2 linked regions of the Azoarcus olearius genome follow. The main gene of each other region encodes a partner of the protein of the gene in region 2 in a complex. Links are inferred from orthologs where the notes say so. Each region holds a gene or a part of one and is shown on either strand. Other genes may lie near its edges.

Region 1 (3,809 bases), 560 kb from region 2 along the record:
CCGCGTACGCTCAAGGCGGCGGCCCGACGTGGCTACGATCTCAGTCCCTTGCGGGCGCGCAAGCTGGAACTGCGCGATTTCCAGGATTTCGACCTGCTGCTGGCAATGGATCGCGGCCACCTCGACCTGATGAAGCGGGCCTGCCCGGAGGTGTATCGGCCCAAGCTCGATCTGTTCCTGCGCTACGCCGCGAAAACCGAGTTCGATGAGGTGCCGGACCCGTATTACGGCGGTCCGCAGGGTTTCGAGATGGTGCTCGACATGTGCGAGGCTGGCGTCGACGGCCTGCTGGATCGGATCGGCGCCTGACGGGAATGGGCGCGCACGCGCCCCGGTCGTCAGCGCCGATCAGAACGAAAAAAGGCCACCTTGCGGTGGCCTTTTTTCTGGACGCGGTCTGCGCTTACTTGCGCGTCTCAACCTGCTGCAGCGGTTCTTCCGCAATTACCATCGCCTGACGGGGCTTGCGGCCCAGCGGCACGGACTGTTCCACGGCACCGGTGCCAAACTTGGACAGCTTGTCGCGGCTCGTTTCGATCAGTACCAAGCCGCTGTCAGCCAGCGCCGGTCCCAGGTCGATCGGATCCGAAGGCGCGGGCTTCTGCTCAACGCCGGCGGCGCGCGTCTCGGTCGGCGCAGGCGGGACGATGCTGTCTTCCGCCACGACCACCGGGATCGGCGCCTCGGCGACCGGTTCTGCCTCAGGGGCGGCCACCGGCTGCACCGTCGCGGTTTCGAACGTCGTCGCCACCGCCTCGGCTTCCACGGACACCTCGGGGTGGTCGGCGGCCGGGGGTTCGGCCACGCACAGCGGCGGAACCGTCTCGGGCGCAACGGTTTCGGTGACCTGGGCGCCAGCGACCTCCTCGGTGGGAACCGCCGTTTCGATGGCGACCGGCAGCGGTGCCGCCTCGACGATCGACTCCACCGCCGTAGCGGCGGAGGCGACGACCGGCAGTTCTGCGCTCGCGGGGGCCGCCTCGGCGGCAGCCGGCGCATCTTCCACCGCAGGGGCTTCGACCGCAGGGGCTTCGACCGCTTCCACGGTCGCGGCGACCTGAACCACAGCCTCGGCCTCCGCCACGACGGGCGCGGCCTCAGGGGCGAGGACGTCGGCGGTTTCGGCAACCGCATCGGCGCTGCCTTCGTTCTCGGTCACGCCATCCACGCCGGCGACTTCGGCCGGGCGGCGGTCGCGGCGGCCGCGGCCCCGGCGGCGACGCTTTTCGGGGGCTGCGTTCTCACCTGCACTGTCGTCGCCCGAGGGCACCACGGCTTCGGTGTCGTTCGCGCTGGCGAGCGCCGCGGCGGCGATGACTTCCGCCGCGACTTCGGCAGCCTTGTCGGCAGGCTTCTCGTTCAGCTCTTCGGTGCGTGCCTGGCGCTGCCCACGGCCGCGACCACGGCCGCCTTCGCCGCGCTCGGTCCGTTCGGGACGGTCAGCGCGCTCGGGACGCTCCGCACGCTCCTGTTGGGGCTTCTCGCGTTCGACGCTTTCGCTTCGTTCGCCACGTGCGTGACGGCCGTTCTCGGGGCGTGCGCGAGGCGTCTCGCCATCGCGTTCGGTGCGCTCGCGCTGGCCTTCACGGCGGTTGCGATTGCCATTGCCGCGACGGGCGTCTCCGTTACGTTCGCCGCGCGGACGGGCCTCGCGCTTGGCCGGCGTTTCGGCCGGCGCCGGCGTGGCGGCCGGGGCTGGTTCGCTGCGGAACAGGCCGAGAATCCAGTCGAGCAGGCCGCGGCGCGGCGCGGGCGCCACCGCGGCGGGCGCCGGCGCGGCTTCGGCGCGGGCTTCCACGATGGGCGCGGGCTGTTCGGGCGAGATGCCCTTGACTGCAGCTTCCTGGCGGGCCGGCTTGTCGCCGTTCTTGGTCGGCAGGCGCATTTCCTCGTCAGCCGGCTTCTGCACCATCTGGTAGCTGGCGAGGGCGATGTCTTCGAGGTTGAGCTGGTCGTGGCGCAGACGGATGATTTCGTGCTGCGGCGTCTCCAGGTGGCGGTTCGGCACGATGATGAGCTGCACCTTGTGGCGCATCTCGATGCGGGCGATGTCGACCCGCTTCTCGTTGAGCAGGAAGGTGGCGACATCGACCGGCACCTGCAGGTGCACCGCGCCGGTGTTCTCCTTCATCGCTTCCTCTTCGAGGATGCGCACGATGTGCAGCGCCGACGATTCGGTGCTGCGGATGTGGCCGGTGCCGTTACAGCGCGGGCAGGGGATGTAGCTGGTTTCGGCGAGCGCCGGACGCAGGCGCTGGCGCGACAGTTCGAGCAGGCCGAAGCGGCTGATCTTGCCGGTCTGCACGCGGGCGCGGTCGTGGCGCAGCGCGTCGCGCAGGCGGTTCTCGACTTCGCGTTGGTTCTTCTGCGACTCCATGTCGATGAAGTCGATGACGATCAGGCCGCCGAGGTCGCGCAGGCGCAGCTGGCGGGCGATTTCATCGGCCGCTTCCAGGTTGGTGCGGAAGGCGGTTTCCTCGATGTCGGCGCCCTTGGTCGCACGGCCCGAGTTCACGTCGATCGACACCAGCGCTTCGGTGTGGTCGATGACCACCGCGCCGCCGGAGGGCAGGCCGACCTGACGCGAGTAGGCGGATTCGATCTGGTGCTCGATCTGGAAGCGCGAGAACAGCGGCACGTCGTCCTGATAGCGCTTGACCCGGTTGACGTTGCCCGGCATGACGTGGGCCATGAACTGGCGCGCCTGCTCGTAGATGTCGTCGGTGTCGATCAGGATTTCGCCGATTTCCGGCTGGAAGTAATCGCGGATCGCGCGGATCACCAGGCTGCCTTCCTGGTAGATCAGGAACGCGCCGGACTGGCTGGTGGCGGCGCCTTCGATCGCGGTCCACAGCTGCAGCAGGTAGTTCAGGTCCCACTGCAACTCTTCGGCACTGCGGCCGATCGCCGCGGTACGCGCGATCAGGCTCATGCCGCCCGGGACTTCGAGCTGGTCCATGACGTCGCGCAGTTCGGCGCGCTCGTCGCCTTCCACACGGCGCGACACGCCGCCGCCGCGCGGATTGTTCGGCATCAGGACCAGGTAGCGCCCGGCCAGCGAGATGTAGGTGGTGAGCGCCGCGCCCTTGTTGCCGCGCTCGTCCTTTTCCACCTGGACGATCAGTTCCTGGCCTTCGCGCAGGGCTTCCTTGATGCTGGCCTTGCCGGCATCCACGCCCGGCTGGAAGTAGGAGCGCGAGATTTCCTTGAACGGCAGGAAGCCGTGGCGCTCGGCGCCGTAATCGACGAAAGCGGCTTCGAGGCTGGGCTCGATGCGGGTGATGACCGCTTTGTAGATGTTGCTCTTGCGTTGTTCCTTGGCGGCCGATTCGATATCGAGATCGATCAGTTTCTGACCGTCTACGATTGCGACGCGCAGTTCCTCGGCCTGCGTCGCGTTGAAAAGCATGCGCTTCATTTAGGTCGTTCTCCCGCGCAAAAGCACACGGGCAGGACGAACGGCGCGCACCATCGCGCTTTCCGGGTTCAGGAGCGGTTGGGTAGGGCTACTTTCATCCGGTTGTAGGGTCGCGGCTGTGATGGGTCGGCTGGTCGAAATTCTCGTGTTCCCGCCCCCGCCGTCGTGCGGCGTTCGGGCCAGAACATTTGATCCTGCGTGTGCTACGCGAATAAATCCAACTGGTAGGTCGAAGAGTGTGTTTTGCTTGGTTGATTGCGTTACCATCGCCGCCTTTTTGGGCAGCGCGGCGCACGCATCGGTTCTGCCGGGAGCGCTCGTGCGGGCTCATCGTCGAACATCGACCCCCGCCTTCTGGCGTGTGGGGATGGCGACCGCAACCGGCTAAACC
Region 2 (3,049 bases):
GACGTGCATTCGGTCGAGGAGATCCCGGCCGTCGCGGCGGTGGTCGATGTGCTGCAGACCCCCGCCTTTCTGTGTCGCCAAACCGACTTCATCCACGCGGTGGCGTCCTGCGGCCGCCCGGTGAATATCAAGAAAGGCCAGTTTCTCGCGCCCGGCGACATGAAGAACGTGGTCGACAAGGCCCGGGAAGCCAACGGCGGCGCTGACAACATCATGGTGTGCGAGCGCGGCGCGTCCTTCGGCTACAACAACCTGGTGTCCGACATGCGCTCCCTCGCCATCATGCGCGAGACCGGCTGCCCGGTGGTGTTCGACGCCACCCACTCGGTGCAACTTCCGGGCGGGCAGGGCACGGCATCGGGTGGTCAGCGCGAATTCGTACCCGTCCTCGCCAGGGCGGCTGTCGCGGTCGGCGTGGCTGGTCTTTTCATGGAAACTCACCCGAATCCCGCGCAGGCGCTTTCCGATGGCCCCAATGCCTGGCCCTTGCCGCGCATGAAGGCGTTGCTCAGCACGCTGAAGGCGATCGACGAACTGGTCAAGTCGCGCGGGCTGCTGGAAACCGAGGCCTGATCCGCTTCGCGTGCCGCCCCATGTGCAGGCGCACCCTGATTTTTTCTTCCAATTCCTAATCCGTAACCGAAACAGGAACATTCCATGAGTGCAATCGTTGACGTGATCGCCCGCGAGATTCTGGACTCCCGCGGCAATCCCACTGTCGAAGCCGACGTGCTGCTTGAGTCCGGGGTGATGGGGCGTGCTGCCGTGCCCTCCGGCGCCTCCACCGGTTCCCGCGAAGCCATCGAACTGCGCGACGGCGACGCCGCGCGCTTCCTCGGCAAGGGCGTGCTGCGCGCCGTCGAGAACGTCAACACCGAGATTTCCGAAGCGATCATCGGTCTGGACGCCGAAGAGCAGGCCTTCATCGACCGCACCCTGATCGACCTAGACGGCACCGAGAACAAGTCGCGTCTCGGCGCCAATGCGACGCTGGCAGTGTCGATGGCAGTGGCGCGCGCCGCGGCCGAGGAGGCCGGCCTGCCGCTGTACCGCTATTTCGGCGGTTCGGGCCCGATGGCGATGCCGGTCCCGATGATGAACGTCATCAACGGCGGCGAGCACGCCAACAACAGCCTGGACATCCAGGAATGCATGATCATGCCGGTGAGCATGGGCAGCTTCCGTGAGGCACTGCGTTGTGGCGCGGAGATCTTCCATCACCTGAAGAAGATCACCGACAAGAAGGGCTACCCGACCACCGTCGGTGATGAAGGCGGTTTCGCGCCCAACGTGTCCGGCACCGAAGAAGCGCTCAACCTGATCCAGGAAGCCATCGCCGCCGCCGGCTACGAGCCGGGCCGCGACGTGCTGCTGGCGCTCGACTGCGCTGCGTCCGAGTTCTACAAGGACGGCAAGTACGAGCTGAAGGGCGAAGGCCTCAGCCTCACCTCCGAAGGCTTTACCGACTACCTCGCCACCCTGGCCGACAAGTTCCCGATCGTGTCGATCGAGGACGGCATGGCCGAAGGCGACTGGGCCGGCTGGAAGCACCTCACCGACCGCCTCGGCCGCAAGATCCAGTTGGTCGGCGACGATCTCTTCGTCACCAACACCAAGATCCTCGAGCAGGGCATCGACCAGGGCGTGGCCAACTCCATCCTGATCAAGATCAACCAGATCGGCACCCTGTCGGAAACCTTCGCGGCGGTTGAAATGGCCAAGCGCGCCGGTTACACCGCGGTGATCTCGCACCGTTCGGGTGAAACCGAAGACTCCACCATCGCCGACATCGCGGTGGGCCTCAACGCGATGCAGATCAAGACCGGTTCGCTGTCGCGCTCGGACCGTATCGCCAAGTACAACCAGCTGCTCCGCATCGAGGAAGATCTCGGCAACACCGTGGTGTATCCGGGCAAGCGCGCGTTCTACAACCTGCGCAGCCGCTAAGCGACGCCGGTTCGCTTTCCGCTTCGACTGCCGCGACATCCGCCGCGGCAGTCGATTGCGTCTTTCTTTCCCTAGCCGTCGAACTGTTCCATGCGTTGGCCCGTGATCATTCTTGCCGTCCTCGTCGTCGTGCTGCAGTACCCACTGTGGCTAGGCAAGGGCGGATGGCTGCGCGTGTGGGAGGTGGATCGCAAGTTGCACGAGCAGCGTGAGGAGAACACGCGGCTGGAAGAGCGCAACGCGGGGCTCGACGCCGAAGTCCGCGACCTCAAGTCCGGCAACGAGGCGATCGAAGAACGGGCACGGCTCGAACTCGGCCTGACCAAGCCCAACGAAATCTTCGTTCAGGTACCCCAGAAGCACTGAACCGGCTCAAGGCCGGCTCAGTTCCATGCTTCAAACGCGTTCGTCGGACGCGGTCTAGAGCAGTTCGGTGATCAGTTCCCGCTGCTCCAGTTCCTCTTCAAAAGCCACCATTTCGAGACCGAGCGCGTCGCGCGCGGAAATCATCCCGATCGGCCGCCCGCAGTCGGTGACCGGAACGTGCCGGAAGCCGCCCTCGTACATCAGGTGCATCGCGTGCCCGAGCGGCCTGTCGGACGATATCGACTGCGGATCGCGGGTCATGACTTCGCTCAAACGTGTCCGCGCAGGATCGCGGCCGGCGGCGATGACGCGGACGAGCGCGTCGCGTTCGGTAAAGATGCCGCTCAGGTGACCGTCATGGACGATCATGATCGACCCCACGTGCAGGTCGGTCATCCTGCGCGAGGCCTCCAGTACTGTCATGTGTTCGTCGGCGGTCAGAATCTTCTGTCCCTTTACCACCTCTGCAATCTTGCGCGTCGGCATGTCTCTTCCTCCTCCGGAAAACCACCATCGGCCCATCAAAGGTAGATAGCCGCTGCCGGGGAAGCAAGTCCGAACATACCCCAACGCCCGCCGGCGGGGCTACGCGGTTTCAGTCGCGTGCGATCAGCGTCCGCGCGCCGTCGAAGCGCGGTGCGAAGTAGGCGTTCGAGAGCTTCTCGATGCGCACGGCGCCGCGGCTCGATGGCGCGTGGATGAAGCGCCCGTCGCCGATGTAGATGCCCATGTGGGA

What was found. Proteins that work in one complex are often made in the same cells at the same time.
Region 1: the proteins of eno (region 2) and dqs_RS08550 are in contact, whole or in part, in a solved structure (PDB 2FYM), measured with the Escherichia coli proteins. The link is inferred for Azoarcus olearius from one-to-one orthologs.

Annotation. Positions count from the first base shown.
Region 1 is NZ_CP016210.1:1,858,775-1,862,583, forward strand. The notes cover bases 204-3,809. They hold dqs_RS08550 (Rne/Rng family ribonuclease), read right to left. Parts: upstream 3,419-3,809; coding sequence 404-3,418; downstream 204-403. Other genes in these bases: dqs_RS08545 (low molecular weight protein-tyrosine-phosphatase), read left to right, coding at 204-309. Also shown: more of dqs_RS08545, read left to right, coding at 1-203. UniProt on the Escherichia coli protein: Endoribonuclease that plays a central role in RNA processing and decay. Required for the maturation of 5S and 16S rRNAs and the majority of tRNAs. Also involved in the degradation of most mRNAs.
Region 2 is NZ_CP016210.1:2,417,721-2,420,769, reverse strand. The notes cover bases 1-2,802. They hold eno (phosphopyruvate hydratase), read left to right. Parts: upstream 1-657; coding sequence 658-1,947; downstream 1,948-2,802. Other genes in these bases: dqs_RS11180 (CBS domain-containing protein), read right to left, coding at 2,368-2,799; ftsB (cell division protein FtsB), read left to right, coding at 2,038-2,313; kdsA (3-deoxy-8-phosphooctulonate synthase), read left to right, coding at 1-573. Outside these bases: dqs_RS11175 (C40 family peptidase), read right to left, coding at 2,909-3,049. UniProt on the Escherichia coli protein: Catalyzes the reversible conversion of 2-phosphoglycerate (2-PG) into phosphoenolpyruvate (PEP). It is essential for the degradation of carbohydrates via glycolysis.